3 regions of the Bacillus sp. Marseille-Q1617 genome follow, and region 2 is predicted to be linked to each of the others. Evidence: riboswitches for the same ligand, from Rfam matches in the RefSeq annotation. Region 2 holds a riboswitch; each other region holds the start of a gene.
What was found. Region 2 has a riboswitch for S-adenosylmethionine ahead of HWX64_RS14265 (methionine ABC transporter ATP-binding protein). Riboswitches for the same ligand answer to the same signal wherever they lie in the genome.
Positions count from the first base shown of each region.

Region 1: it holds a riboswitch for S-adenosylmethionine, as region 2 does, so the genes downstream of both, HWX64_RS14725 (methionine ABC transporter ATP-binding protein) here and HWX64_RS14265 (methionine ABC transporter ATP-binding protein) in region 2, are expected to answer to the same signal.
Region 3: it holds a riboswitch for S-adenosylmethionine, as region 2 does, so the genes downstream of both, metK (methionine adenosyltransferase) here and HWX64_RS14265 (methionine ABC transporter ATP-binding protein) in region 2, are expected to answer to the same signal.

Region 1 is NZ_CAHJXM010000002.1:665,848-676,433, forward strand. Features, by position in the region: gene uvrB (excinuclease ABC subunit UvrB) at 1-1,717, shown strand, start outside; gene uvrA (excinuclease ABC subunit UvrA) at 1,725-4,598, shown strand; gene HWX64_RS14720 (alpha/beta fold hydrolase) at 5,034-5,816, shown strand; SAM riboswitch class I at 5,941-6,046, shown strand; gene HWX64_RS14725 (methionine ABC transporter ATP-binding protein) at 6,159-7,184, shown strand; gene HWX64_RS14730 (methionine ABC transporter permease) at 7,192-7,836, shown strand; gene HWX64_RS14735 (MetQ/NlpA family ABC transporter substrate-binding protein) at 7,848-8,684, shown strand; gene HWX64_RS14740 (M20 family metallopeptidase) at 8,698-9,897, shown strand; gene HWX64_RS14745 (DUF4870 domain-containing protein) at 10,392-10,586, shown strand, end outside.
Region 2 is NZ_CAHJXM010000002.1:563,417-574,002, forward strand. Features, by position in the region: gene HWX64_RS14255 (DUF1659 domain-containing protein) at 1-82, shown strand, start outside; gene HWX64_RS14260 (DUF2922 domain-containing protein) at 120-338, shown strand; SAM riboswitch class I at 829-935, shown strand; gene HWX64_RS14265 (methionine ABC transporter ATP-binding protein) at 1,027-2,040, shown strand; gene HWX64_RS14270 (methionine ABC transporter permease) at 2,030-2,695, shown strand; gene HWX64_RS14275 (MetQ/NlpA family ABC transporter substrate-binding protein) at 2,717-3,532, shown strand; gene HWX64_RS14280 (ABC transporter ATP-binding protein) at 4,063-5,196, shown strand; gene HWX64_RS14285 (carbohydrate ABC transporter permease) at 5,193-6,104, shown strand; gene HWX64_RS14290 (carbohydrate ABC transporter permease) at 6,101-6,913, shown strand; gene HWX64_RS14295 (ABC transporter substrate-binding protein) at 6,992-8,344, shown strand; gene HWX64_RS14300 (S8 family serine peptidase) at 8,766-10,586, shown strand, end outside.
Region 3 is NZ_CAHJXM010000002.1:1,050,886-1,061,471, reverse strand. Features, by position in the region: gene HWX64_RS16705 (immune inhibitor A domain-containing protein) at 1-1,847, opposite strand, end outside; gene HWX64_RS16700 (tetraprenyl-beta-curcumene synthase family protein) at 2,108-3,172, opposite strand; gene HWX64_RS16695 (alpha/beta hydrolase) at 3,187-3,990, opposite strand; gene HWX64_RS16690 (gamma carbonic anhydrase family protein) at 4,075-4,590, shown strand; gene metK (methionine adenosyltransferase) at 5,052-6,251, opposite strand; SAM riboswitch class I at 6,488-6,634, opposite strand; gene pckA (phosphoenolpyruvate carboxykinase (ATP)) at 7,009-8,598, shown strand; gene HWX64_RS16675 (lmo0937 family membrane protein) at 8,989-9,138, opposite strand; gene HWX64_RS16670 (GNAT family N-acetyltransferase) at 9,288-10,055, shown strand; gene HWX64_RS16665 (biotin transporter BioY) at 10,160-10,586, opposite strand, start outside.

The sequences.
Region 1 (10,586 bases), 100 kb from region 2:
CGTCAGCTACTACGATTATTATCAGCCTGAGGCGTATGTGCCCCAGACCGATACATTTATAGAAAAAGACGCGAGCATTAATGATGAAATCGATAAGCTGCGCCACTCGGCGACATCCGCTTTATTCGAGCGCAGGGATGTCATCATCATTGCTTCCGTCTCTTGTATATACGGGTTGGGTAACCCGGAAGAATACCGTGAGCTTGTCCTCTCCCTCCGGACAGGCATGGAGATTGAGCGGAATCAGCTTCTGCGCAAGCTTGTGGATATCCAATATGAACGTAACGATATCGATTTCCAGCGCGGTACGTTTCGCGTACGCGGGGATGTTGTGGAAATCTTCCCGGCGTCACGCGACGAACACTGTATGCGCGTGGAGTTTTTCGGGGACGAAATCGACCGTATCCGAGAGGTCGATGCACTGACGGGCGAAATCATGGGAGACCGTGATCACGTCGCCATCTTCCCGGCATCCCACTTCGTAACCCGTGAAGAAAAGATGCAGGTCGCAATCAAAAATATCGAAAAAGAACTGGAAGAGCAGTTGGCGATCATGAAGGAAGACGGAAAGCTTTTAGAAGCTCAGCGGCTTGAACAGAGAACCCGCTATGACCTTGAGATGATGAGGGAAATGGGCTTCTGTTCCGGGATTGAAAACTATTCCCGTCACTTGACGCTCAGACCGCCGGGTTCTACACCATATACCCTCCTGGATTATTTTCCGGATGATTTCATGATCGTCGTGGATGAGTCCCACGTGACCCTCCCGCAGATCAGGGGAATGTTCAATGGTGACCAGGCACGTAAAAAAGTCCTTGTCGACCACGGTTTCCGTTTGCCTTCTGCGATGGATAACAGACCGCTCCGTTTTGAGGAATTCGAAGAGAAGGTACAACAGCTTCTTTATGTATCAGCCACACCTGGGCCATATGAACTTGAGCACAGCCCGGAAATGGTCGAACAGATCATCCGTCCGACAGGACTGCTCGATCCCATCATCGAAGTGCGCCCGATCGAGGGGCAGATTGATGACCTTCTTGGCGAAATCAATGAACGCATCGAGAAAAATGAGCGTGTCCTCGTGACGACATTGACCAAGAAAATGTCAGAGGATCTTTCAGCCTACTTAAAGGAAATCGGCATCAAGGTCCAATACCTGCACTCTGAAATCAAGACGCTTGAGCGAATCGAAATCATCCGTGACCTCCGTCTGGGTAAATTTGATGTTCTCGTCGGGATCAACCTGCTTCGTGAGGGGCTCGATATCCCTGAGGTTTCATTGGTATCGATTCTCGACGCGGATAAAGAAGGTTTCCTCCGTTCCGAGCGTTCCCTGATTCAAACGATCGGACGTGCAGCACGTAACTCGAACGGTAAGGTCATCATGTATGCTGATAAGATGACCGATTCGATGCAGAAAGCGATTGACGAAACGAAACGCCGTCGTGAAATCCAAGAGGAATATAATGAGAAACACGGCATCACACCGACGACGATACAAAAAGAAATCAGGGATGTCATCCGTGCGACTCATGCCGCAGAAGAAGCAGGGGTTTACGAAGGGAAAGAGACAAAAGTTTCGAATATGTCGAAACCTGAGAGACAAAAACTTATTGCTAGCCTGGAAGTGGAAATGAAAGAAGCGGCCAAGGCGCTCGACTTTGAACGGGCAGCCCAGCTTCGCGATACCATTCTTGAGCTAAAGGCGGAAGGATGAAACAGGAATGGCTAAAGACCAAATTATCGTACAAGGAGCCAGAGCTCATAATTTAAAAAATATAGATATTAAAATTCCGAGAGATAAGCTGGTCGTCCTGACCGGTTTATCCGGATCGGGGAAATCTTCCCTTGCCTTTGACACGATATACGCAGAAGGGCAGCGGCGTTATGTCGAGTCCTTGTCTGCTTATGCACGTCAATTCCTCGGTCAGATGGATAAGCCGGATGTCGATTCCATCGAAGGGTTGTCACCGGCAATCTCGATCGACCAGAAGACGACAAGCAAGAACCCGCGTTCAACAGTGGGGACGGTCACTGAAATATATGACTATCTCCGTCTGTTATTTGCCCGTGTCGGAAAACCGATCTGTCCGAATCACGGCATCGAAATCTCTTCCCAGACGATCGAGCAGATGGTCGACAGGATCCTTGAGTACCCCGAACGGACAAAGCTTCAGGTGCTCGCCCCTGTGGTTTCCGGACGCAAAGGCACCCATGCCAAAACGCTTGAAGACATCAAGAAGCAGGGGTTCGTCCGTGTCCGTGTAGACGGCGAGGTCCAGGATCTCGGGGAAGAGATCAAGCTTGAAAAGAATAAGAAGCATTCCATCGAAGTCATCATCGACCGTATCGTAGTAAAAGATGGTGTCTCAGCTCGGTTATCGGATTCTTTGGAAACGGCTCTCCGCCTTGCAGAAGGCCAGGTCGTCATCGATGTGATCGGGGAAGAGGAGCTCCTGTTCAGTGAGCATCATGCCTGCCCTTATTGCGGGTTCTCGATCACGGAACTTGAGCCGAGGATGTTTTCCTTCAACAGTCCTTTTGGAGCATGTCCAAGCTGTGACGGACTGGGGACGAAGCTTGAGGTGGACAAAGAACTTGTCATCCCCAACTGGGACCGCACCCTCAATGAGCATGCGATTGCCCCTTGGGAGCCGACCAGCTCACAATACTATCCATCACTGCTGAAAGCGGTCTGTGACCACTACAGTATCCCGATGGATGTTCCCGTCAAGGATATCCCGAAAGATAAAATGGATAAAATCCTTAAAGGCTCCGGCAAAGACGAGATCTATTTCCGTTACGAAAATGACTTTGGTCAAGTGAGGGAGAATTATCTCCGCTTTGAAGGGGTCATGAAAAATATAGAGCGCCGCTACCGTGAAACAAGCTCGGACTACATCCGTGAGCAAATGGAGAAGTACATGGCGCAGCAGGACTGTCCGACCTGTAACGGCCACCGCCTGAAAGAAGAAAGTCTGGCCGTGAAAGTGGATTCGCTCCATATCGGGGAAGTCACTGCCTTCTCCATAGAGGAAGCTGACCATTTCTTCGCACAGCTCGAGCTTTCAGAAAAAGACATGCAGATTGCACGATTGATCCTGAGGGAGATCCGTGAACGACTCGGCTTCCTTGTGAATGTCGGCCTTGATTATCTTACATTAAGCCGTGCTGCGGGAACCCTTTCAGGGGGAGAGGCGCAGCGGATCCGTCTCGCAACCCAGATCGGATCCAGACTGACAGGGGTTCTTTATATACTTGATGAACCTTCGATCGGCCTGCATCAGCGGGACAATGACCGCTTGATTGATACACTCAAAAATATGCGTGACATCGGGAATACGTTGATTGTCGTCGAGCATGACGAAGATACGATGCTTGCAGCCGATTACCTGATCGATATCGGTCCCGGGGCAGGCGTGCACGGCGGGGAGGTTATCTCAGCGGGAACACCCGATGAAGTCATGGATGACAAAAATTCCTTGACCGGACAATATTTATCCGGAAAGAAATTCATCCCGCTTCCACAGGAAAGACGCAAGCCCGATGGAAGATATCTTGAAGTTGTCGGGGCGAAAGAAAATAATTTGAGCAACGTGAAGGCAAAGTTTCCGCTGGGAGTTTTTACGGCAGTCACAGGTGTTTCCGGCTCCGGTAAAAGTACGCTGATCAATGAGATCCTCCATAAATCCCTTGCCCAAAAGCTTCACAATGCTAAAACCAAACCTGGTGAGCACAAAGAAGTGAAGGGGATCGACCATCTCGATAAAGTCATCGATATCGACCAATCGCCGATCGGCCGTACACCCCGTTCGAACCCGGCAACCTATACGGGCGTCTTCGATGATATCCGCGATGTGTTCGCGACGACCAATGAAGCCAAGGTGCGAGGATATAAAAAAGGACGCTTCAGCTTCAACGTAAAAGGCGGAAGATGCGAAGCCTGCCGCGGCGACGGGATCATCAAAATCGAAATGCACTTCCTGCCTGACGTCTATGTTCCGTGTGAAGTATGCCACGGCAAGCGTTATAACCGTGAAACGCTTGAAGTGAAATACAAGGACAAGAACATTGCGGACGTTCTTGAAATGACAGTCGAAGATGCGGTGAAGTTCTTCGAGAACATTCCGAAAATCAAACGGAAGCTTCAAACGATCTTTGATGTCGGCTTGGGCTACATCACACTCGGCCAGCCGGCGACGACTCTCTCAGGAGGAGAAGCACAGCGTGTGAAGCTGGCGTCCGAACTGCACCGCCGTTCAACAGGGCGTTCACTTTACATCCTGGACGAACCGACAACCGGTCTCCACGTCGATGACATTTCACGCCTGCTGACCGTACTTCAGCGCCTCGTTGAAAACGGGGATACGGTCCTTGTCATCGAACACAACCTGGACGTCATCAAAGCGGCCGACTACATCGTCGACCTCGGACCAGAAGGAGGCGACAAAGGCGGCACCATCATCGCCAGCGGAACCCCTGAAAAAGTCGCAGAAGCAAAAGGTTCCTACACAGGTAAATACCTGAAGCCGATCCTTGAACGCGACCGCGAGCGGATGAAAAAGAAAATCCGCGAGAAGGAAGAAGTGACGAGTTAATAACGATAAAAGAAAGCCTGAATACTAAGTAAAACCCGAACTAGTTTGCATCCTTGAAGGCAAACAAGTTCGGGTTTTTATTATTTGAAAATGTACAAATAGATTTTAGCTTTTTCCAGCGGTTGATTGGAGTGCATGACGAAGACTCCTGCGGGAAAAGCGTGTTAGGTGAGACCCCACAGGAGCATCGCGACGAGGAGGCTCACCAACCGCCCGCGGAAAGCGAAGTCTTGCACGGAAATCAATAGCGGTGTTAAGAGACTTTACTGGAATTGTTTTTAGTTTTATCCCAATGCTTCTTTACGAAATGACACCGATTTTATAAAAGTAGAACCTTATTCCACCAACACAGCAGGATTTTTGAATAAAGTATGGAATACATCACTCTATACTAAGTTGCGTAAGGTGGAATCGATTATGATTTGCAAAGTGAAGATGGGCAGTATTTTTTATGAAATGGTTGGCGAAGGTACCCCTCTATTAATCCTTCATTCCATGGGAACAGATCACCGTTCCATGAAGGCTTGGCTGGAACCCATTTTCTTGAATATGGATGGGTACCAAAGAATTTACATTGACCTGCCTGCACACGGACGGAGTGAAATTGACGAAAACCTCAGAACAACCACTGATATGCTTACAAATATAGTAGATTTTATAGATACCGTACTCCCTAATAAGGTATTTTCCTTAATAGGATTTTCTTTTGGTGGATATTTAGCTCAGGGGATACTGCATTTAAGAAAAAACCAAGTTGAGAGAATTTGTTTGCTTGCATCTGCCCTTCATATTAAAGAGAGGACGCTGCCTGAAAAGACAGTCTTAGAAAAAGATGATGATTTACTTAATGGGCTGGAGTCTGAAATAAGAAATGCTTTCGAAACACTGTTTGTTTATCAAAATAAAGAAAACCTCGACTGCTTTTTAAATGAAGTCCAGCCTGGACGCTTTTTGGCCAACAGAGAATTTTTAACCTCAAACTGGAGAGAAAAGGGCTACTTTTTCCCTAAAGAACCTTTCCATGATGTCTCTACCATGCGGCAGCAGGCACTGATCATTCTTGGGAAACAGGACTGTATCTGCGGATACAAAGATTATGATTTCTTGCTCAATAAGTTTCCAGAGTCAACCTATGTCATTTTAAACAAAGCAGGCCATATGCTTCCCATTGAAAAGCGTAAAGTAGTGCAGCAGCTAGTTGAAGACTGGTTAAAGTGACCAAATTGATTATGTCCTGCGTAATGTAAAATCTTCAAAAACAGGATTGACAAACCAATTAGAATCCTATACTATTACCCTAATGCTTAAACGCACTATTACATTAATTTAATAAAGCGATATCTTCTTATCCAGAGAGGTGGAGGGACTGGCCCTGCGAAACCTCGGCAACGGGTTCTTTATGAATACCGTGCCAATTCCATCAAGTCAAATGACTTGAAAGATGAGAAGAGCGGGACATATACCATTTTGTGCCTCTCTTCTTATGAAGAGGGGCCCTTTTTATTTCATACATGTCCTGAAACATCAAGAAGAATTCATAGTGAAAGGAGCAAGTCCTGTATGATCAGAGTTCAGAATGTTACAAAAATATTCGAGACGAAGGATGGGCCGTTCACCGCTTTGAAGAATGTGTCCTTTCAAGTGAAAAAGGGAGAAATCTATGGGGTCATCGGATTCAGCGGTGCGGGGAAAAGCACGCTCGTCCGCTGTCTCAATTATTTGGAGAAACCATCGTCAGGCGATATTTTCATTGAAGAGCAGAGCCTGAAAGAGCAGTCGGCGGTCGATCTCCGAAAAGAACGGCACCGCATCGGGATGATCTTTCAACACTTCAATCTGTTTCAATCCCGGACGGTGGCAGGTAATATCGCCTATCCTCTGAAACTGGCAAAATGGCCGAAAGAGAAAATCAATGAGAGAGTAAAAGAATTATTGGCCTTTGTCGGCCTGGAAGATAAAGCGAAACATTATCCTGATGAACTGTCAGGCGGACAGAAGCAGAGAGTGGGAATTGCAAGGGCACTGGCGACATCCCCTTCGATCCTGCTATGTGACGAAGCGACATCGGCACTCGATCCGCAGACGACGGAATCAATCCTGAATCTTTTAAAACGAATCAACGCAGAGTACGGTATCACGATTGTGATGATTACCCACGAAATGCAGGTGATCCGGGAAATCTGTGACAAAGTGGCGGTGATGGAAAATGGAGAAATCGTAGAAGAAGGAAGCGTCTTCGATATTTTTTCCAACCCGCAGACGGCTACAACGAAAAACTTCGTGAAAAGTGTCATGAATGACCAGCTGCCATCGTCCGTACTGGATAAATTGAATGGCAGCGGCGAGGGACGCATTTGCCGCCTGATTTTCAAAGGGGATTCGACAGGGGCACCGATCCTTTCGGAAACGGCAAAAAAATTCAATGCCCATATCAATGTACTGTTTGGGCAGATAACGGAGCTTCAAGGAAAGCCATTCGGGAATCTCATCGTCCAGATCATCGGAAGCGAGAGGGAAACGACAGAGATTCTGCGGTACTGGCAGCAGCGATTATTTGTAAGTGAGGTGGAAAAGCGTGCAAGTTAATTGGGAGATGTTTTGGCCTAAGATCATAGAAGCTACGTGGGATACCGTGGCGATGGTATCATTTTCACTGCTATTTGCGACGTTGATCGGACTTCCGCTTGGAATCATTGTCGTCGTGACGAGGAAGGGGCACTTACTGGAGAACAAAGCCATCTTTTCTGTATTAAGCAGTATCATCAACGTGTTCCGGTCCATTCCGTTCATCATCCTGATGGTGGCAATCATTCCTTTTACAAGATTGGTAGTGGGGACGTCGATCGGAACGGCCGCAGCAGTGGTGCCGCTTGTTGTGTTTGCAGCACCGTATATTGCGAGACTGGTAGAAAGCTCGCTCCTTGAAGTGGAACCCGGTGTCATTGAAGCAGCGGAATCCATGGGGGCAGGGCCGTGGCAGATCATCTTCGGAATCCTTATCCCGGAAGCACTGAGCACATTGGTCCTGAATATCACGATTGCCACAATCGGTCTCGTAGGTGCATCCGCCATGGCCGGGGCAGTCGGCGGAGGAGGTCTCGGGGATCTTGCCATCGCCTATGGGTATCAGCGTTTTGAAACTTCGGTCATGATTGTAACGGTCATTATTTTAGTGGTGATGGTTCAAGGACTTCAGACTGCAGGAAATACATTATCGAAAATCATCAGAAGACGATAGGAGAGAATATCATGAAAAAATCGATCAGTTTACTAAGTTTAGCCGTGCTGTTATTTACCTTGATCTTAAGCGGGTGCTCAGGTGACAAGGCTTCTGGTTCAGGGGAAAAAGAAGTGGTGAAAGTCGGATTGAACGGGTCGGGAGTACCGATCTGGGAATATATCAAAGAGAAAGCAGCGAAGGAAGGGATTGAAATCGAGCTTGTCGAGTTTGCCGACTACGTGAGACCGAATCAAGCGCTGGCTGATGGAGATATCGACTTGAACGCTTTCCAGACGATTTCCTACTTTGACTCATTCATTAAAGAACATAATCTGGACCTAGTGCCAATCGGGACCACGATCATCGCACCGATGGGGATCTATTCAGAAAAACATAAATCAGTGGAAGATATTCCAGAAGGAAGTAAGGTTGCCGTTCCTCAAGAAGCGACAAACCTGGGACGTGCACTTCTTCTTTTGCAGGAAGCAGGTTTGATCGAGCTTGAAAAAGGCTTTGACCAGTCTCAGGGACTTGATGCGATTAAAGAAAACCCGAAGAATCTTGAATTCACACCTGTCGTCGCTGCACAGACTCCCCGCGTATTGCCGGATGTGGCGGCATCGGTCATCAATAACGGGGTAGCGGTGGAAGCCGGATTTGTTCCTGTGGATGACAGCATCTACATTGAGGGGTCAGAATCAACGCCATATATCAACATCATTGCTGCACAGGCAGAGGACAAGGACAATAAAACGTATCAAAAAATAGTGGAAATTTATCAGCAGGAAGATGTCGCTGAACATATTAAGGAAACGTACAAGAACTCCTTGATCCCGACATTCGTTCCGCTGAGCGAAATCCAATAGGAGGTGCTTCAGGATGAGTCAGACAGTGAATGGAATTGATGTTAAAAATAAACTGGCATCTGCAGTAGACGAACTATCAACCACTTTGCTTTCGGTCAGTCACAGGATCCACGAGAACCCGGAAATCGGCAATGAGGAATACTTTGCTTCAGAAACGCTGACCACCCTATTATCCCAGCATGGATTTGCCGTCGAAACGGGACTCGCCGGACATGAGACTTCCATTGTTGCACGTAAAAGCTCAGGGGAAGAAGGGCCGGTCATTGGATATCTGGCTGAGTATGACGCGCTGCCGGGACTCGGGCATGCGTGCGGTCATAATATCATCGGTACAGCCAGCTGCGGGGCGGCCATCGCCCTCGCTTCCGTCCTTGAGGAAACAGGCGGGGAAGTGGTCGTGTTCGGAACCCCTGCTGAAGAAGGGGGTCCGAACGGCAGCGCTAAAGGAAGTTTTGTGAAAGCGGGATTATTTCAGGGCGTGGATGCTTGTTTAATGGTCCATCCTTACAATCGCACGACGCTGACGGGCAGTACACTCGCCGTCGATCCTCTCGATTTTGAATTCAGGGGCCGGTCCGCTCATGCAGCCGCTTCACCTGAGGACGGGATCAACGCCCTGGATGGCGTGATCCAGTTATTCAACGGCATCAATGCCCTTCGTCAGCACGTGACGGACGACGTCAGGATCCATGGCATCATCACTCATGGCGGCGATGCTCCGAACATTGTCCCTGATTACGCAAAAGCACGTTTTTACATCAGGGCGGCAACACGTGAAGCCTGCAATGAAGTCACGCAAAAAGTAAAAGCAGTGGCTGAAGGAGCAGCACTCGCGACAGGAACGGAAGTCAACGTCATCAAGATCCAAAATGAAGTGGACCACTTCCAGCTGAACCGCCGTTTTGACAAAGTCTTTCAGAAATCCATCGAATCTCTTGGAGAGTACTTTGATGAAACCGAGCGCAAAGGCCTGGGCTCGACCGACGCCGGCAACGTCAGCAGAGTCGTCCCGACCATCCACCCCTACATTAAAATAGGCCCGGAATCCCTCGTCGTCCATACAAACGAATTCAGGGAAGCGGCCAAATCGCCTGAAGGGGACCGGGCGCTGCTCACAGGAGCCAAGGCACTTGCTTTGACAGGATATGAGCTTTTGACCGATTCAGAGCTTTTAAAGGAAATATGGCAGGAGTTTAAAGACCGGCAGAGATGATATAAAGTTTGAATCGGGATAATGAATAGCAACATACCAATTCAAAAACGCACTGGATTTCTATTTGAAATTCACAGTGCGTTTTTTATATCCCTTATTATAGGGGACTGGGCTTTATTTTTAGTGGATTATGTTGAAGAATAAAGAGTATAAAAGGATATAACTGCGTGACACTCGAATTAAAAAACACAGAGTGGATTGGAGCTGCCGGCACTTGACTCCTGCGGGAAAAGCGGAACAGGTGAGACCCCGCAGGCGAAGCCGAGGAGGCTCACCGGCCGCCCGCGGAAAGCAAGTGCCGGCAGCGGAAAGGAACGGTTCGCAATTAGAAGGAAACCTGTATTGTAAAACACACCTCAGTACCCACAAAAACTCAGACCTCAGATGGAGTAAAACGAAGAATGTCCTATGAGAAAATGATCACAGAAGGAATTTTCAAAGAATGAAACCTTTTAAGAAACGTATCGTAAATAATAGTAAAGGAGATGATGAAGATGGAGACCAACAAGATATTATCAGCGCTTTGCTATTTTAGTATATTTTTTGCAGGATTTATATTTCCGATCATCGTTTATTTCATAACAGATAACCCGCATGTGAAGAAGGATGCCAAGGCGGCATTGATCTCTCACATCATACCATTGATTGCTATACCGCTTATCTTTGCAGGCATCTTTTTAGACATCGGC
Region 2 (10,586 bases):
CGCAGCTCAGTCACTCGCAGGTCTTTCAGAGAAAAACTTATTCAACGTAGAAAAGATTCAAAACTTCGATATCAACGCGTAATGACGTTGAAATTTAAGAGGGAGGAGGAGATCTCAACATGGCAAAGGTACTTGAATTAGAATTTAAAACCGAAACTGGCAAAACAGCGAAAATCAGCGTCAACGATCCCATCGACCCGATCGATACAATCCAAGTCAAAGCAGCAATGGACAACTTGATCACAACCGGCGTATTCGGAAGCTCAGGCGGCGCGCTAGTAAGCGTAGACGGAGCACGTGTGGTAGAACGTAATGTGACGGATTATGAAGTTTTATAATAAGTGACCCAAGCCCACCTCGTAATCTCAATACGAGGCGGGCTTTTCAATTTTAATTAAACGTTTGTTTAAACCTTCAAAACCTTTCTCCATCGAGGATTTGAGACGTTAATCAAACGTTTGTTTAAAAGTTAAGTGCTTCCTCCAAGGAAGGTTTTTGTCTTAATCCATGGTCAACCGTAACATTGATTAATTGTCTCACTCCAGCGTTGATTGTAGTAGAAGACGTAGACTCCTGCGGGAAAAGCGAAGCAGTGGAGACCCCGCAGGCAAAGCCGAGGAGGCTCCACGCTCGCCCGCGCAAAGCGAAGTCTTCCACGGAAATCAAAAGCGGTATACAAGGAAAATTTTTCAGTTCAGCCTATCCCCTTTAACCACAGCAAAGAAATCGCTTACATAAAAAACAAACTCAAAATCCCTTATTGACTTCCCAAAACAAACCATATATCATCTCCTATAAGATTAAAAACTTCGAAAATTAAATACTTTCAAATTATCAAGAGCGACCGAGGGATCAGGCCCTGTGACGTCCGGCAACCTCCAATTATGGAACGGTGCTAATTCCTGCAGAATGGATTTCATTCTGAAAGATAAGTCGATGACATAAACGCGATGCTTCTTTCAGTAATTGAAAGAAGCATTTTTTATTTGGCCAAACATCAATACATAAAGAAAAGGGGTGTGAATGATGATCCAAATCAGAAATCTAGTAAAAGAATACAAAACAAAAAAGCAAACGGTGCTTGGTGTGGATAATGTCTCCGTCACCATTCAAAAAGGAGAAATTTTCGGTATCGTCGGTTACAGCGGGGCCGGAAAAAGCTCGCTTATCAGATGCCTCAATTTACTGGAAAAGCCGACATCAGGGGAGATCATCATCGACGGACGGGACTTGACGAAGCTGAAATCCAGAGAACTCCGCCTCGCACGCCAGAAAATCAGCATGATTTTTCAGCACTTCCACCTCATCAAAGCGAAAACGGTATACGAAAACCTTGCTTTTGCCTTGAAAGCAGCGAGGGTGCCAAAGGCAAAGATCGAACCAAGGGTGACAGAACTGCTCGAGATGGTGGGGCTGAGCGACAAAGCTCAAGCCTATCCGGCACAGCTGAGTGGCGGCCAGAAGCAGCGGGTCGGCATCGCAAGGGCACTCGCGAACAATCCTTCCGTCCTGCTGTGCGACGAAGCGACTTCGGCGCTGGATCCGAGCACGACCAAGTCGATCCTTAAACTTTTAAAAGACATCAACAAACAACTGGGACTGACCATCGTCCTCATCACGCACGAAATGGAAGTTGTAAAAGAAATCTGCGACAGGATGGCCGTCATGCAGGACGGCAGAATCGTGGAGGAAGGCCCTGTGTATGATCTTTTCGCCAACCCGAGACAGCCGCTTACAAAACAGTTCATCGAAAACATCCTGCAGTTTGAACTGCCGCCTCACTTACTGAAGAGCCGGACGGGCAAGCTGATCAAAATCCAGTTCAAGGGCTCTATCGCAGAAGAGAGTGTCGTATCTGAAGTGTTCCAAAAATATAAGGTCCGAGGCAATATCCTTCATGGGAAAATCGAGTATATCCAGGAAACGCCGCTGGGGATTTTCATCATGGAGCTGATAGGAGAGGATGCTGAAATACAGGCCGCCATCCGCTACATAACAGCTAAAACACAAAGTCTGGAGGTGCTCGACCGTGCTGCCTGATTCATTGATTGCGATTTTACCAGAATTAAATAAAGCATTCCTGGAAACCGTCTATATGGTCGGGATTTCATTGGCCATCGCGATCCTGCTGGGCCTGCCGCTCGGTGTCCTGCTTTTCGTGACAGACAAGGGATTGTTCCTGCAAAACGGCTTCATTAAAAAAATCGTCGGCTTCGTTGTCAACATGGTCCGCTCGGTTCCGTTCATCATTTTATTAGTTGCACTATTACCTCTTACAAAAATATTGACGGGAACGACGATCGGACCGACGGCGGCATCCGTTTCGCTGTCTGTAGCGGGGATTCCGTTTTTTGCAAGAATGGTAGAAACGGCCCTTCGCGAGATTGATAAGGGAGTCATCGAAGCCTCGGTGTCGGTGGGGGCGAGTCCATGGATGATCATCAAGGACGTCCTGCTGCCGGAAGCGAAGCCGGCCGTCATCCAGGCCATCACCATCACAACAATCAGTTTGGTCGCCTATTCCGCTATGGCAGGAATCGTAGGCGGAGGCGGTGTCGGTGACCTGGCCATCCGTTTCGGCTACTACCGTTATGACAATACGGTCATGATCACCACGGTCGTCGTCTTGATTTGCTTGGTGCAGCTCATCCAGTATACGGGCGATGTTTTTGCAAGATTAGTAGATAAACGATAAACAACCTAGGGGGAAGATTTCATGAAAAAGTGGTTTTTACTTTTAGTAGCAGCATTGACAGTAAGTTTGCTTGCGGCGTGCGGTGGAGAAGAAGCAAGCTCGGAGGATAAAAAAGAAATCACGATTGGGGCGACATCAGGTCCGTACAGCGACATGGTGACAAAAGCCATCAAACCAGGGCTTGAGGAAAAAGGATACACCGTTGAAGTAAAGGAATTCAGCGACTACATCCAGCCGAACAACGCACTCGCGCAGGGGGACCTCGACGCGAACCTGTTCCAGCATAAAATCTATATGGAAACATTCGCAAAGCAGCACGGCATGGAGCTTTCGGAAGTCATCGTCGTACCAACAGCACCGATGGGCATCTACTCGAACAAATTTGATTCGATCGAAGACATCAAAGAAGGAAGCGCCATCGCCGTTCCAAATGACCCGACAAACGCTGCAAGAGCGTTCCAAATCCTAGAGGATGCGAAGCTGATCACATTGAAAGAAGGAACAGATCCATTAACGGTTTCTGAAAAAGACATCGACAAAAACGTGAAAAACCTTCAATTCAAACCGATCGAAGCGGCACAGCTTCCACGGGCAGTGGAAAGCGTTGACCTGTCGGCAGTCCCAGGGAACTATGCACTGGCTGCAAAAATGGATCTGCTTGACGCACTGCAGCTTGAAAACATGCCCGACCAATATCGCAACCGTGTCGTCATGAACACCAAAGACGTCGATTCCCAGCTTGCTAAAGACATCAAAGCAGTCGTCGAAGCAGCTGAATTCGAAAACGTCATCGACGAAGAATTCAAAGGCTTCGGGAAGCCGGAGTGGATGGAATAATTTCATACTTTAATGTAGTGAGGGACGGGCCATTAGCTTGCTAAAGGCCCGTCCCTCGTTGCGTTAGTGCATGAAAACCCCGGAAGTTTTGTTCATACAACCTCTTACCCTTTCATATACTTTACTCACGTTGGTTATTCATTTCCAATTTGGAATTTCAGGAAATTAGAGCATACAAGTTAATACCTTTGTGTAGAGACCCGGAGAATTCACATCATGAGCTTAGGCACACCTAGGTTATGTTTGTGATTCTTTTTTTTGTCCAGGATTGCTTTGAATTGTACCAGGTACACCGGTTGTATTTTGTACCTAGTACAGGATCGACGTGCTGTACCAGGTACAACAGAGACGATTTACACCTGGTACAAAACTGATGAAATGCACCAGGTACACTGGCTGTATTTTGTACCTGGTACAAAACCGATGAAATGTACCAGGTACACAAAAGAAAGCAACCCATAAATGAAAACGCTGTATATGTATCAAAGCCAAAGTGAACAAGGAATCGGCGAATGCAAGGGGGAGAAAATGTGAAAAAGGTTGAGCTCATTGATGTATCAAAATCATACGACAAAAAGAATGAAGTCATCACCAATATTAACGTGACGGTCGAGCCTGGCGAATTCTTTGTGCTGGTCGGGCCGTCCGGCTGCGGGAAGAGTACGATGCTGCGGATGATTGCGGGGCTGGAGGATATTACGGCGGGTGTTCTAAAAATAGGAGACGAGGAAGTGAATAACCTGCCGCCGAGCAAGCGGAATATTTCGATGGTTTTCCAGAACTATGCCCTCTATCCACATCTGTCTGTTGAAGAGAATATCGTTTTTGGCTTGCACGTAAAGAAGATCCGGAAGGCAGAGAGGAAGGCGCGGTGTGAAGAGACGGCGAAGATGCTTGGTCTTTCTGACTATCTGAAAAGAAAACCCCGCGAGCTTTCCGGCGGGCAACGACAACGGGTGGCACTCGCCCGCGCCATCGTCAACCAGGCCCCGATCTGCCTGATGGATGAACCGCTCTCCAATCTCGATGCCAAACTGAGGGCACATATGAGGTCGGAAATCAGGCAGATTCAACGAAAGCTTGGAATTACGATGATTTACGTCACCCATGATCAGGTCGAAGCGATGACGATGGGGGACCGGATCATGATTCTTCACGACGGAAAGATCCAGCAGATCGGGAAGCCGATCGATATCTATAATAACCCTGCCAATCCTTTCGTTGCGACCTTCATCGGTTCTCCTCCGATGAATATCGCTGAAGCGGAGTATAATTCGGAAACTTCGCAGCTCCATTTTGGGACCGATGGTAAAATCGCCATTCCAAAAGTAGATGAGAAGTTCATGAAATCTGGCCGCATCATTGTCGGCATCCGCCCTGAACATCTGAAAGCGGCCACAAAAGAAACCGAAGAAGGGGACAAAATCAATGTTGAAGTCATCAATGTTGAGGTTCTTGGAAACGAAACAATTTTCTCCTTCATGCTCGGTGAAAAAGAATGGATGGCCAAGTGGACCGGTCAGTGGCGGATCAATGTGGGGGACGTGATCCCTGTTGTCATCAATTACGAGTCTCTTTGCTTCTTTGACAGTGAGACACAGCAGATCGTCAAAACCCCGACGGATATTGAAAACTATATGTTTGACCAAGAGGTGCTCAAATGAAGGCCGGCCTGAATGCAGCACCGCCAAGCCTTTGGAAGAGGTCGCTGAACGTCAGGACCGCCATGCTCTATCTTTTTCCTTCTATCTTATTATTTGCTGTGTTCATTTTTTATCCAATGTTCCGGACACTGTATCTCAGCTTTTTCCTGACCGATCAGCAGGGGACTGCCGCGTTGTTTGTCGGCCTTGAAAACTATGCTTATTTACTCGAGTCGCCAGAGTTCAGGAACAGCATCAAGGCGACCTTCCTATTTGTGCTGTATACAGTCCCTATCGGAATCATATTGGCGCTTTTCCTTGCCCTCATTGCCAATGAAAAATTGAAAGGGATCGGCTTTTTCAGGACGATGTATTCCTCGTCCATGGGGATATCGGTAGCGGCTTCCTCGGTGGTATGGTTATTCCTTTTCCATCCGAGTGTCGGAATGTTCAACCGGCTGCTGCACCTCCTGCATCTGCCTCAGGTGCAATGGCTGCTCGATCCCGAATGGGCGTTGATATCTGTGTCCATTTCGACCATCTGGCTTAACACCGGATTCTCATTTTTAATCATCCTCGGTGGTCTTCAGAACATCAATGAGTACCTCTATGAAAGCGCACGGATCGACGGGGCGGGGTATTGGTATCAGCTGAGGAGGATCACGATCCCGATGCTGTCGCCGACGCTCTTTTTCATCATCACGATATCGCTGATCAACGCGTTCCAGACATTCGGCCAGATCGACATCCTGACCAAGGGAGGCCCTTCGCAGTCTACCAATCTCATCGTTTATTCGATTTACCGTGAAGCCTTCATCAACTATCAATTCGGAACGGCGAGCGCGCAGGCAGTCTTCCTGTTCATCTGTATCCTGATCGTGACGATCCTGCAATTCAAGCTCGGGGAAAAGAAGGTGCATTATCAATGAGTATGCCGAAGAAAATATTGCTGTATGTCCTGCTGACAGTATCAGCTTTTCTTGTGTTTTTCCCGGTGCTGTACGCATTTATGATCAGTTTCATGACGGGTTCGGAAATCCTTCAGGGTAAATTCCTGCCGCAGTCATTCACTCTGGAAAACTATTTTAAGGTGTTCGAGCGGCTGCCGCTCATGAATTACCTGATCAATAGTTTTGTCGTGTCATTCGGTGTAATGCTCGGGCAGCTCGTTGTCTGCAGCATGGCTGCATATGCGTTTGTCTTCATCCCGTTCAAGGGGAGGGACTTCATTTTCTTCTTATTCATATCGACGATGATGATCCCGTGGGAAGCGACCATGATCCCGAATTTCTTTACGATTCAAAAACTGGACTGGATCAATACGTATCAAGGGCTGTCGCTGCCATTCTTCGCGCTGGCTTTCGGGACGTTCCTGCTGCGCCAGCATTTTAAAACGATCCCGAAGGAACTGCATGAAGCGGCACAGGTTGCCGGCTTGAGCCGATTCGCCTTCTTCTGGAGAGTGATCCTGCCCGTTTCAAAAACGAGTCTCGTGACGCTCGGGGCATACGGGTTTCTGACAACCTGGAATATGTATCTATGGCCGCTCCTCGTGACGACCAATGATTCGGTCCGAACGGTCCAAATCGGTCTGAAGCAGCTGCAGACACAGGAAATGGCGACCGAATGGGGAGTCGTCATGGCAGGCGTCATCATCGTCATCATCCCGACCCTGCTGCTCTTGTTCCTCGGACAGAAGCAGCTCCAAAAAGGATTGACTCAGGGGGCATTGAAGTAACGGTGTTTCACATGCCTGCTGCTCTCAGTGAGTCCGGGCATGTTTTAGCATAAATAACAAAAAGGGGTGTTACCGAAAATGAAAAAGAAACTGAGGATGCTGTTCATTTTTAGTGTGCTGGCTGTCATGCTTTTCACGACGGCCTGCTCGAACAGTGAAAGTGAAAAGCCGAAAGAAGACGGTTCAGATGATGGAAAGAGTTCGGGACCAGTGGAGATCAACTTCTGGCATGCCATGTCAGGTGCCGGACAGGAAGTGCTTGATGGGATCGTTGCTGATTTCAACAACTCTCAGGATAAGTACAAAGTAAACGCGGAATTCCAGGGGACCTATGAAGAGTCTCTGACAAAACTGAGGAGTGTCGGCGGTACCGAGAATGCTCCTGCGATCACCCAGGTGTTTGAAGTCGGGACGAAGTACATGATCGAGAGCGGCTTCATCGAACCGATGCAGACGTTCATCGATAAGGATAATTATGACGTCTCACAGCTTGAGGAGAATATCCTGAATTACTATACGGTGGATGGAAAGCTTTATTCCATGCCGTTCAACTCCTCCACACCGGTGATGATCTACAACAAGGACGCCTTCAAAGAAGCGGGGCTCGACCCTGAAAGTCCACCTCAAACCTTTGAAGAAGTAAAAGCCGCTGCTGAAAAATTGACGAAAAAAGATGAGCGTTTCGGCTTCTCCATGCTCACATACGGCTGGTTCTTTGAACAGCTGGTTGCCACACAAGGCGGGTTGTATGTAAATGAAGAAAACGGCCGTGAAGGAGATGCGACAGAAGCAGTCTTCAACGGGGAAGAAGGGCTGCGCGTCTTCAAGTTCCTCGATGACATGAACAAAGCCGGTACATTCGGAAACTACGGAACTAACTGGGATGACATCCGTGCTGCTTTCCAAACCGGGAAAGTCGCCATGTACCTCGACTCATCCGCAGGTGTAGCCAACGCGATCAATAGCTCCCCGTTCGAAGTGGGCGTAGCGTTCATTCCGTATCCTGAGGAAGTGGAGCGCCAGGGAGTCGCCATCGGCGGAGCGTCCCTATGGATGTCAAAAGGGATCTCTGAAGAAAAGCAGGAAGCCGCTTGGGAATTCATGAAGTACCTGCAAACACCGGAAAGCCAGGCGAAATGGCATATCGGAACAGGCTACTTCGCGATCAACCCGGCTGCTTATGATGAAGACATCGTGAAGCAGGAGTGGGAGAAGTACCCTCAGTTTAAAGTGACCGTTGAACAGCTTCAGCAGACGAAACCTTCTGTTGCCACTCAAGGAGCACTGATATCTGTCTTCCCTGAATCCCGTCAGCAGGTGGTAACGGCACTTGAGAATCTGTACCAGGGAACCGATCCACAGGAAGCATTGGATCAGGCCGTGGAAGGGACGAATCGGGCGATTGAGATAGCGAATAAGACGAAGCAGTAAGATAGGTAAGATATAATTGGCCTTCGGTTTCGGCACCGCTTGTAACAATGAGCGAACCCAACCGAAGGTCTTTTAATGCATTAACGCATCGAGGGACGGGCCATAAGTTTGCTAAAGGCCCGTCCCTTGTAGTTTATATCGTTTCATTTCCCATAGAATAGCGATGGGATTTCAAGAAACCTTTTATCATCTAACATTCTTAAATTCTCTATTAATCTCTTGAACTTTAGAGCAGAGAGCCATTAAATAAGTCGAATAACCTCTTTTTTTACATAAGTAAGTAGAATAATAGTGCTTTTTGCTCAAGGAAAATAAGCCTCTTTAAATGAATTTCTAGTAATGTTATGAAAATTTGTGTAATTAAGGAAGGTGAGGGTTTAGATTACAAGTAACAAAAAATAAAAGGAGATGAAACGCTTAAATGAAAAAACGTCTATTTCATGCTTCACTTTTATCTATCATTCTAGTATTTATTCTATCGACAATTAGTGTTGGTGCTGCCCCTCAGGCGAATAAAGTCAGTACACCTCAAGCCCAGACACCTCCTGAACTAGCAGAAATCTTCGGTAATCTGGATACCACGTCTTCGAAAGTCACCAGCGTCATTGTAGAGCTGGAGGAAGAATCAGTTGTAGAAGCAAAACATAAAGGAAAAAAGCAGTCCAAAGCCAACTTGGCAAAAACACGCAATAAGGTAAAAAAAGATGTTAAGGATGCAGCAAAATCAAGTAAGGTGAAACGTGAATATGATCATGTGTTCTCAGGTTTTTCCATGGAGCTCAAGTCAAATGAAATTCCGAGTTTACTGGCTGTACCCGGGGTGAAAGCAGTATACCCGAATGTTACATACACCGTGACAGGTTCTGAGGGTGTAACCATCGAAGAGGATGCTTATCACCCTGAGATGCTGGACAGTGCACCTTTCATCGGAGCGGATGAGGCATGGGAATCCGGTTATACAGGTGAAGGAATCACAGTCGCTGTCATTGATACTGGTGCAGATTACACACACCCTGATTTAGCTCATGCGTTTGGCGACTATAAAGGATATGATTTTGTCGATGATGATCTAGATCCGCAGGAAACACCAAAGGGGGATCCACGCGGAGAAGAAACGACTCATGGAACGCACGTATCTGGTACAGTTGCAGCAAATGGGCAGATAAAAGGGGTTGCACCTGAAGCGACTTTGCTGGCTTATCGTGTGCTGGGCCCTGGCGGCAGCGGTACCACTGAAGACGTTGTGGCTGGAATCGAAAGAGCGGTTCAAGACGGTGCCGATGTCATGAACCTGTCCTTGGGTAATAGTTTAAATAACCCTGACTGGGCGACGAGTATTGCACTGGATTGGGCAATGGCAGAAGGTGTCGTTGCAGTTACATCCAACGGAAATGCAGGACCTGATAATTGGACGGTCGGTTCACCTGGAACTTCACGTGATGCCATTTCTGTAGGGGCGACTCAGCTTCCTTATAATGTATACACTTCCGAGATTACGACGACAGGCGGAGTTGCGTATGAAACGGATAAAGTGATGGGCTTCGCAAGTGATGAAGAACTGCTTGCCCTTAATGGAAATGAGTATGAATTTGTTTATGCCGGGTTAGGGACACCTGAGGAATTTGAAGGAAAAGATGTAGAAGGAAAAATCGCACTCATCAAACGCGGTGCCATTCCTTTTGTTGATAAAGCATCAAATGCCAAGGCTGCCGGTGCTATAGGTGCAATCATCTTCAATAGTGCACCAGAAGAATTCGAGTATGAAATTCCAGGGATGGCGGTTCCGACTTTTAAGATGTCAGGGACTGACGGTCAGAAAATGCTTGATGAGTTAGAAAAAGGAAATAATACAGTAGCGTTTGATTTGGAGTTCGACCGTGAAATCGGGGAAACGGTCGCTGACTTCTCTTCACGCGGACCGGTCTTGGATACCTGGATGATCAAACCGGACGTTTCCGCTCCTGGAGTAAATATTGTGAGTACAGTTCCGACACATAATGGAGAGAATCCACACGGATATGCTTCTAAACAAGGAACAAGCATGGCATCCCCGCATGTTGCCGGTGCTGCTGCCTTACTGCTGGATGCCCACAGTAATTGGGGTGTGGATGATGTAAAGGCAGCCTTGATGAATACTGCCGTTAATCTTTATGATAAATCAGGTGAAGCATACCCTCATAATACACAAGGGGCAGGGAGTATCCGTCCGGTGGATGCAATCAATGCGAAAACCCTTGTCACA
Region 3 (10,586 bases), 490 kb from region 2:
GCATCTCCTTCAGCACCATCAGAGAGTACTTCTTCCCCGTCTACTACAACAGATAAATCATCTGCAAAGAATCCTGGATTTGAAACCGCTGCATCCGTTACATATTCAATCGCAACTTCCACTTCTTGACCTGCATATGCAGAAAGATCGAATGATGCATCAATCCATCCATTTGAAGAACCTGTGATACCATTTCCAAGGTTGGAACCATGCGGGTTCGTGTCAGTAGTGATGTCACTTGCAATCGGCTCACCATTTACCGTTACGTAAGCATAATCCCAATCAGTTTCAATATCATACCATGCTTTGAAATTGAACTGTGCGTCAGTTGCATTTGTTAAATCCACTGTTGTGGATAGGGTATTGTGAAGCTCATCCGCACTTCCTGAGAAGTATTCAAATTCACCGCTGGCCGGTTCATTGATGACTGTCTCTTTTTGTGGAAGATTTACTTTTACAACGTCATTGTTTGTGCCTTTGGTATTGGCTTCATCCAAAAGTAATTCCATACCGTCAGTAGTAACGTCGTCCACGTTAACCTCAGAACCTGTTAACCAATTTCCTTCTGTTCCTTCATTATCAACAACTGCAGAGGCTTGAAGCATTTCCTTCGCATAAGGACTGAATCCTGTCGGCTGCGATCCAGGGATATCCCCTGCCCAGCTTCCGCTTGCCATTATTGACCAGTAAGAAACCGCTTCTCCTGCTCCCGAATATTGAGTGTCATATTCATCTGGAAGTCCTAAATCATGACCGAATTCGTGGGCCATTACACCGACCGCACCGTCTTCAGGTTCAATCGTGTAATCATATGCATACATGGATCCTGCTCCCCAATAATCCACTTCTGGTTTAGGAGTACCTTCAATTGGGAAGATTCCTCCAAGATTCCAACGGTGAGACCAGATGGCATCGGAACCAAGGGAACCCCCACCTGCTTCTTCCCCAACTCCGGAGTGAATGACCATCAAGTGGTCAACAAGTCCGTCTGCTTCAAGGTAATTACCATCACCGTCAAGATCATAGCGATCCCACTGATCGTAATCAGCAATATTCACACTCGGATCTGCTGCCGCTGCTTCCAAAGCTTCTTTAACAAGTCCTCTGGCATCTGCATCACTGCCGTCTTCTGTTGGATAGTTTCCGCCATAAGCAGCAGCCGGCTTACTCGCTGTATACCAGCCTGCAACATCACCTTCAACCGAGTAGCTTCCGCCGGATTGCTGCTCATAATATTGCTTCATGGATACATACGTTTTTCCGTCTGGACCTTCCCAGCCGCCATCTCCAAACAGCATATCTTGATAATGTTCACGGGAGTAAGCATCTTCATCTTCGTAATACATATCCGTTTCATCAGGCGTCATGGAGTTATGAGGCTTGTCCGGATAATCTACAAGAAGGACCAACACTTTATCCGTACGCATTTTACCGTCGTACGCTTCTTCTTCTACCGAACCAGGTGAGTTCTTCTTCGCTTGCCCTAATTTATTTCCTTTACCGGAAGTAAAGCTATTATTCTTCATACTCTTTTTAAGTTCCGCTTTGGTTTCTGCCTCTTCGTCGTGAAGCTCGCCTGCTTCTTTCTTAGCACCATCAGCTTTCGCTTTCAAAAACTTATTCAATGCTTTTTCAGCTTGTGCTTGAGTCGCATTTTCAGAGATTTTACCTTCTTTCTTTAACATCTCAATCAAACGCTCGTCGTTTGCGATTCCGAGGTCAAATGGACCACCGTGACCATGTTCATGCTTTACCGTTGGCTTTGACAACACATTCTCTGGTACTACAGTCCCCGCTGATGCCGATCCAGCAAATGCGCCGATACCCAAGGCAGCAGTGAGAGCCATTGATAATACTTTACGTGTTTTCAACACGTCATTCCCCCTTATGTACTATGTTTTTACAACTAATTACAATATACTAGATTTTTCAGAAAAATCCATATATTCTGACATAACTTGAATATTTCCTCCTATGAAAAAATTTTACAAGGGAATATTTTACTAATAATAAATTCCATAAAACGACAAAAAACCGATTCCATGGTAACGGAACCAGCTTTTTAAATAGGACTATTTTATTTCGTAGTACGAAATAACTACCGAGCTTATTTCGCTCTCTTTAATTTCCGATACATTTTTCCGTTCCAAAAGAAGAATTTTGTCACCCATCCGGCTTTACCGATGAATTCTTTCGAGAAAGCCTGGACCCTTTTTTGCCGGCTCGCTTTTTCATCAGACAGATAGACCCCGATCAACCCTTTATTGATCAGGCGGTGAAAGCCGGAATGCGGAAGATCATTTGTATGCTCATCCGCTTTACGGAGGAAATGAATGAGCCTCTCTCTTAAATGATCATCATTTTCATAATAGAAACAGAAGTTCAAGTCTCCCCCCTCATGATCTTCTTCCTGATCGATAAAATAATCCAAGAGGATATGGAGACCTTGTATGTAAGGAAAGTAACCTGCCTTTATTTTTGCTGTATATGAAGGTCTAAAGTCTGCCCTGCTGGCATAGGCCACCAGGCAGAAGATTCCGAGGGTGGAACCGGAGCATGCCGAGAATTCATACCAATCCATCTCCGGAAGGCTGGACCGGTGTCCTTCAAACCATGCCTGAAGCCTTTTCTCCCTTTCTTCTGCTTTCACGTGTTTATGTATTTGCAAATCACAATAATACTCGCAAAGTTCCAGCAGCTCATTTTTAATGCTTCCATAGTGGGGAATGGCAGCCAGTGATTCCTGACAAGCCATGACCAAATCACGTAAATAGCCGCCGTCATCCTGATCATTCCTCAATGCATAATAGTTCACGGTTTCAGAACCGACGGTCAATGAATCTTTCATCGATTGGTGCAGCAATTCGAAGTCCTCCGGATCAAGGGACGTACTTCTGTCACAAAGATTATCCAGATAATCGCTGATCGTTTGATAAGCCACCGTGAAGCGGATCGTTTCCCTTTTCTTCTTCAGTGAGAGAATGGAAAGGATCGAACCCCCTTCACAATGAAAGGTTTTATGCTCAATACTCGCTAATGCCTGTTTTCTTAATTCATCGTTTGGAATCTCTGAGGCTCGTTTTTTCCAGTGATCAAGCTCATGATGGACAAGCGGAAAGATATCCCGATATACTTTTGTCATTAATGAAAAAGGACTTGCAGGTACTGACAAGCTTACCACCTCGTTTATAAAATATAACCCAGTGCCTTCAGCCGGCTTTCTATGAAGATCTTCGAGTATTCAAAGATTTCTTCTCTCTCGGGTTCGTTATAGATTTCATGATAGCATTTCGCCCATTCCTTATAGTGCATTTCCGAAAGCGACAGCTCATTGAACCATTTCTTGACTGCACTTTTATCCACGATTTTATCATCGCCAGCCTGGAGCACCAGAAGAGGGATATCCGGCATTTTATTCAAGTTGACTGTGGCAAGCTTGATTGCCTGTGCTAGCTCCCTGTACCAGCGGACAGAAACTTTCGTGATATAAAGTGTATCGTTGCTGTCAATCTCCCTGACATCCGCATTCCGGGTCGCCATATCAATCGTCAATCCTGATGGGAATTTGACCATCGGGGCAAATTTATTCAATCCATACGACAGTAATTCGATCGGTTTGGACGGTCCATTCACAAGACCCAGGCAAGGTGAAGATAATATGACCCCTGCCAACTTGACATGGGACTCCTGAAGCATCCGTACGGCAATGAGTCCGCCCATGCTGTGGCCAAGGAGGAATACAGGCAGTTCAAACTGATAAGCAGCCTGAACCCAGTCTTTCACCTCGATAAGATATTCGTCGAACGAATCGATATGTCCTCTTTGTCTTCTCGACGTCATTCCCTGCCCCGGCAAATCACCCATAATGACATGGAAACCTGCTGCACGCCACATTTCAATGAGCCAGCCGTATCGGCCATGATGTTCCATTGCTCCATGAATGATGACGATGACTGCTTTTGCCTCTTGATCTGTTTCCCATTTCCACATGGCAAATCCTCCTTAAATGTTTCTCTAATGGTTATCATCTGCTACCATTATTATAGTAAATATTATTGAAAGGGGTAGTGAAAAATGCTCTATCCATACCATGATAAAAAACCTGTTATTGCAGAATCTGCTTATGTTGCCGATTATGTAACGATTTCCGGGGATGTTGAGATCGGGGAAGAATCCAGCATCTGGTTCAATACCGTCATCAGAGGAGACGTTGCACCTACCAGGATTGGGAGCAAAGTGAATGTCCAGGACAACTCCATCCTTCATCAAAGCCCTGGAAATCCCCTTATCCTTGAAGATGAAGTGACAGTCGGCCACGGTGTCATCTTACATAGCTGCAAAATCAGAAAAAAAGCCCTCATTGGCATGGGATCGATCATCCTGGATAACGCCGAGATCGGTGAAGGTGCTTTTATCGGAGCCGGTAGTCTGGTCCCTCAGGGAAAAGTCATCCCTCCAAACACGCTTGCCTTTGGCCGTCCTGCAAAAGTGGTGAGGGAATTGAACGAACATGATATCAGTGAGATGAAACGCATCTCCAGGGAATATGCCGAAAAAGGCCAGTATTATAAAAGCATCAAACCCTTTTAACTCTTATACTTGTGATACCCCAACCTGAGTGAGATTACTCGTGTTAAATTACGGGAGGGTTGAAGTGGATTTAATCATCCCGAGGTTGTGCCTGGCTCGATTCTTGCTTTCGGGACCAGGCACGACTCAAGCTAATTGAGTATGGCAGGACTTTGCGGTATGGTGAAGCTTTCGGCCATTTTTCGATTTTATCTGCCGTCTTTCATTTTTATCGTCCAAAAATATTTTTTATCGTCCATTTTTTCATTTTAGCTGCCAAAATCCTAATATATCTGCCATTCTTCATATTTCGACAAATTCCGCATGAGTTTCCTTACCTTGACTTCTTTGACTTCGAAACCCATACCCTCATTCAAAACTTGTACGCACCGAATACAACTTCACTCAACCAGCCGCCCCAATCCAAATACATCAAAAAAACCAACACCCATAAAAGAGTATTGGTTTTCTCATACCTGTTATTACTTAAGAGCTTCAGCTTTCAATACTTCAGCTTTGTTCGTACGCTCCCAAGGAAGGTCAAGATCGTTGCGGCCAAAGTGTCCGTAAGCAGCTGTCTGCTTGTAAATCGGACGGCGAAGATCGAGCATCTTGATGATTCCTGCAGGGCGAAGATCGAAGTTGCTGCTTACCACATCAACCAATACATCCTCAGAAACCTTACCCGTTCCGAATGTATCAACCGAGATGGATACAGGCTGTGCTACACCGATCGCATACGCCAATTGAACTTCACACTTTTCAGCAAGGCCGGCAGCCACGATGTTTTTCGCTACATAGCGCGCTGCATATGCAGCCGAGCGGTCAACCTTCGTCGCATCCTTACCGGAGAATGCGCCGCCGCCGTGACGTGCGTATCCGCCGTATGTGTCAACGATGATTTTACGGCCTGTAAGACCCGCATCACCTTGAGGACCGCCGATAACAAAACGGCCGGTAGGGTTGATGAAGTATTTTGTTTTTTCGTCGATCAGTTCTTTAGGAACAATAGGATCGATGACATATTCTTTCAGGTTACGCTGGATCTGCTCAAGCGAAACTTCAGGGTGGTGCTGAGTTGAGATAACGATTGTGTCGATGCGTACAGGCTTATCGTTCTCATCATATTCAACCGTTACCTGCGTTTTACCGTCCGGACGAAGGTAAGGAAGAACTTCTTCTTTGCGTACTTCAGTCAGCTGGCGGGATAATTTATGTGCAAGGGAAATCGGAAGAGGCATAAGCTCCTTCGTTTCGTTGCAGGCAAATCCGAACATCAGACCTTGGTCACCTGCACCGATTGCATCGATTTCTTCATCAGACATTTGTCCTTCACGCGCTTCAAGTGCTTGGTCCACACCTTGGGCGATATCGGCAGACTGCTCATCGATTGATGTCAAAACTGCACAAGTTTCTGCATCAAAACCGTACTTCGCACGTGTGTATCCGATCCCACGGATCGTTTCACGGACGATTTTAGGGATGTCCACATACGTATTTGTTGTGATTTCACCTGCAACAAGGACAAGACCTGTTGTAACAGATGTTTCACATGCTACACGGGCATTCGGGTCATTCGTTAAAATGGCATCAAGAATTGAATCAGAGATTTGGTCACAAATTTTATCTGGATGTCCTTCCGTTACGGACTCAGATGTAAACAGACGACGTTTTGTTGACATTAAGGTTCCTCCTTAAGCATAATTGCCGATTTCCACCGACAAAACAATTAAACAGATACGGTACTCATTCCCTAAGTAGTATGAAGTAAACATGGTTTTTTTATAAGGAAGAGAAAAACGACCTTATATAAAAACATGAGATTTAATCACTAATGCTCCACTATAAAATAGAAAAAACCCTTCCTCGGGAAAAAGTACAAAGAGGAAAGGTTTCACATCATAGCCGCGCCTTTTCTCTCTTATCGTTCAAGGTTGTCCACCTTGCCTCAGTTTAGCACCTTCGCTTCATGGGATCCTTCCCTATTACAAAAAGGACCAACTTTCTATTTAGCAGGTTGCTGGGTTTCATAGGGTCTGCTCCCTCCACCAGCTCAGGATAAGAGTATCCGTTCAAGGTACAATAATAACGTTAACGCCAAAGGGTGTCAAATATTTTTTAGTATGTAAAGATTAACAGCATGATGCCACATTTACCGCTGGGAACAATGTTTTGATTGATTATTGGGCAGGCTTCTGACATTTATATAAGAAGAAACACGGAAACGTGGGTATATGAATGAGGAATTTCCTGAGGACAAGCATAAACTGCTTAGATAGGGAGAAATAAGTTGCGTTTTTAAAGGAAAATGTTACAAGTTTAAGTCACAATATAAAAAAATGCTAAATAGTATAGACTAATAAATTAATTGTGTTATACTATTTTTGAAAAGATACAACAACAAAGTGGTATTTAAATTTATATAAAGGAAGGGTTCTAATGAATTCAGTGAGCATGTCTAGTGAGTTAACAGAATTACTTAGCGGTCAAAATATCAAAAATCAACTGTCTGTTTCACAATTAGTGGAAAAAGTTCTTCATAGAAATGAAGGCGTTTTAACTTCTTCAGGTGCAGTCAGAGCTGAAACTGGCAAATATACAGGGCGCTCTCCTAAAGATAAATTTACTGTAGAGGAGCCTACAACAAAAGATAAAATTGATTGGGGAGCTGTTAATCAGCCAATCTCCGCTGAATCATTCGATAAATTATACCATAAAGTCCTTGCATACTTAAAAGAAAAAGAAGAAGTATTCGTCTTCAACGGATTTGCAGGTGCAGATCCAAAACATAGACTTCCGATCCAGGTAATCAATGAATTTGCGTGGCATAACCTTTTCGCGCATCAGCTGTTCATCCGTCCGAGTGCGGAAGAGTTAATCTCACATAAATCAGAATTTACGATCGTATCAGCTCCAAACTTTAAAGCAGACCCTGCTGTGGACGGGACAAATTCTGAAACATTCATCATCGTTTCTTTTGAAAAACGCATCGTCCTGATCGGCGGAACGGAATATGCAGGAGAAATGAAGAAATCGATCTTCTCCGTCATGAATTACATGCTTCCTGAAGCAGACATCCTTTCCATGCACTGTTCGGCAAATGTAGGACGCGAAGGCGACGTCGCACTATTCTTCGGCCTATCCGGAACAGGCAAAACGACATTATCAGCAGATCCCAACCGCCGTTTGATCGGGGACGACGAACACGGCTGGTCACCGAATGGCGTATTCAACATCGAAGGCGGCTGCTATGCGAAATGCATCGGCCTGACTCGTGAAAAAGAGCCTCAAATCTTTGATGCCATCCGCTTTGGATCCGTATTGGAAAACGTGGTTCTTGATGAAGAATCCCGCATTCCGGATTATGATGATAATAGTTTAACAGAAAACACGCGTGCAGCTTATCCGCTTCAAGCAATGGAAAACATCGTGGAGCCTAGCGTTGCCGGCCACCCTAATACCATCGTATTCCTGACTGCCGATGCATTCGGCGTCCTGCCTCCGATCAGTAAACTGACGAAAGAGCAGGCTATGTACCATTTCTTAAGCGGTTATACATCTAAATTAGCAGGAACTGAGCGCGGAATCACTTCACCGCAGGCCACATTCTCTACTTGCTTCGGTTCTCCTTTCCTGCCGCTTGCCGCTACTCGCTACGCAGAAATGCTCGGTAAGAAAATCGATGAGCACAATGCAGAAGTCTACCTCGTAAACACTGGCTGGACCGGAGGAGAATACGGTGTGGGTAACCGCATGAAGTTATCTTACACACGCGCAATGGTGCAGGCAGCCTTAGAAGGTGAACTGACGAACGTTGAAACGGAAACAGACGAAATCTTCGGATTGAACATTCCGGTACATGTACCAGGTGTACCTGATGAAGTGCTTCAACCGATTAAAACATGGTCTAATGAAGAAGCGTACAAAGTGAAAGCAACTGAACTTGCACGCCAATTCAACGAAAATTTCAAGAAATTCACAAACGTACCTGCCGAGATCGAAGCTAAAGGCGGTCCCGCTGTAAATTAATCACATTTATTTCAATAAGACCCGTCGAACACGGCATAGTGTTTGGCTGGTCTTTATTTTTGGCGTCGGTTTTTCTGGGGGAATTAGCGAAAACCCTGTGATTATCAGTCTTACCAATGAAAATTGAAGTTATCGACGTTTTATAAGGCTTATCAACGAAAATTCTAGGTTATCAACGTTTTATAAGGCTTATCAACGAAAATCTTCGTTTATCAACGTTTTTTTGATTTTACCAACAATTCTACAACAATCGACAAAATCCGAAGTTACCAACCCGGCAATCCACGGGGCACCAGTCCGGCCCTCTCCTCGCCGGCTGCGCTTCCCTTGATTTCCTCCACCAAATCCCAACCAAATAAAAAAAGAGGATTCCTCCTCCTTTTAAATAAGCTATAAGCGTTTCTTCTTGCCTGTAATCAGATTCCATAAGAACACGACCACGGCAATGATCAATAAAATATGGATGATGGCTCCGCCGATCTTGAAGATCAGTCCCAATAACCACAGGACAACAAGTATCCCGATGATGGTCCACAACATGTATACCGCCTCCTTCATCATGTATTGTTGCTAACTTTCCCTAAATTGAGCTTTTTAAAACAACAACGAATATTTTTTGCAAATTCCTCTTTACTAAATATTAGAAATATTGGTAATATATCAATTAAACTTATAAAGGGGATAGTGAAATGATCAGAGTATTAACCCAGGCAGATGATGAGCAATGTCAGCAGTTGATCCAAATGCAGCCTGCCGAGAATTTATTCATCATCGGCGATATAGAGGCATTTGGCTATGAACAGGATTTCCAAACCATTTGGGGAGATTTTGACGAGTTGGGAAGACTGAGAGGGGTCCTCTTAAAATATAGGGAAAACTTCATTCCGTACTCCGCAGGAGATTTTGATGCAGAGGGATTCGCCGACATTATTAATCACTGCGATGATTTCAGTATCATGTCAGGTCTAAAGGCGGTCACTTCAAAGGTAGAACCTTTCTTAACGAGGGAATATCAATCAAAAAGGCATAACCGCGGCTCATTGTCAAATGAGGAACTTAATCATGTTGAAAAAGCCTCCACGAAAGACCTGCCCGGACTAGTTGAACTCTACAAAAAAATCCTTGAGTTCAGCGGGGGAAATTTCACTGTGGAGAAAAGAAAACATGGTATGGAAAAAGGGGTCGCGCGCAGCTACTACATTAAAAAAGACGGCATCTATGTATCCTCCGCCTCTACCACTGCTGAAAACAGCATGTCTGCGATGATCGTGGCTGTGTGTACCCACCCTGATCATAAGAAAAAAGGATATGCGACCGAGTGCATGACCAGACTGTGCCTTGATGTACTTCAGGAAGGCAAGGAGCTCTGCCTTTTTTATGATAATCCTGAAGCAGGCAGTATCTATAAGAATATCGGCTTTGAAGATATCGGCTATTGGATGATGTACAAATTTTAGACGTGGGGAATGCCAAGAGGAAGCTCATTCCCCCTCATCCCGCCCCATCAAAAAACTGCACTATAAAAGCCGGATCTTCTTTCGAAGAGATCCGGCTTTTTCAATTAAGCAGCCGCTTCTTGACTGCCCTGTATCAATTTCGCCTGCACCAGACGTTTTCTAACCGTAATACCTATCCAGCTGGCCAGGAATGCTTTGATAAGCCCTACTACGATAAAAGGATACACTCCCGCTGCCATAGCCTGCGCCCAGCTCAGATCGGCCACATATTTCAATTGGATTGTACCAAGTAACAGGGTGATGACCATCCCTGCTGTGTTTGCGATCATGGCCATTGTAAGGTTGAATTTCGTCTTTTCTAAGATCAATCCTGTAATAAATGCCGCTGCAATGAACCCGAAAATGTAGCCGCCGGTAGGGCCGACAAGCACCTGCGCTCCCCCGCTGAACCCGGCAAATACCGGCACCCCGACCGCTCCAAGTGCGGCATAGCCAATCATGGCAAAAGCTCCGTATCTACTTCCGAGAATC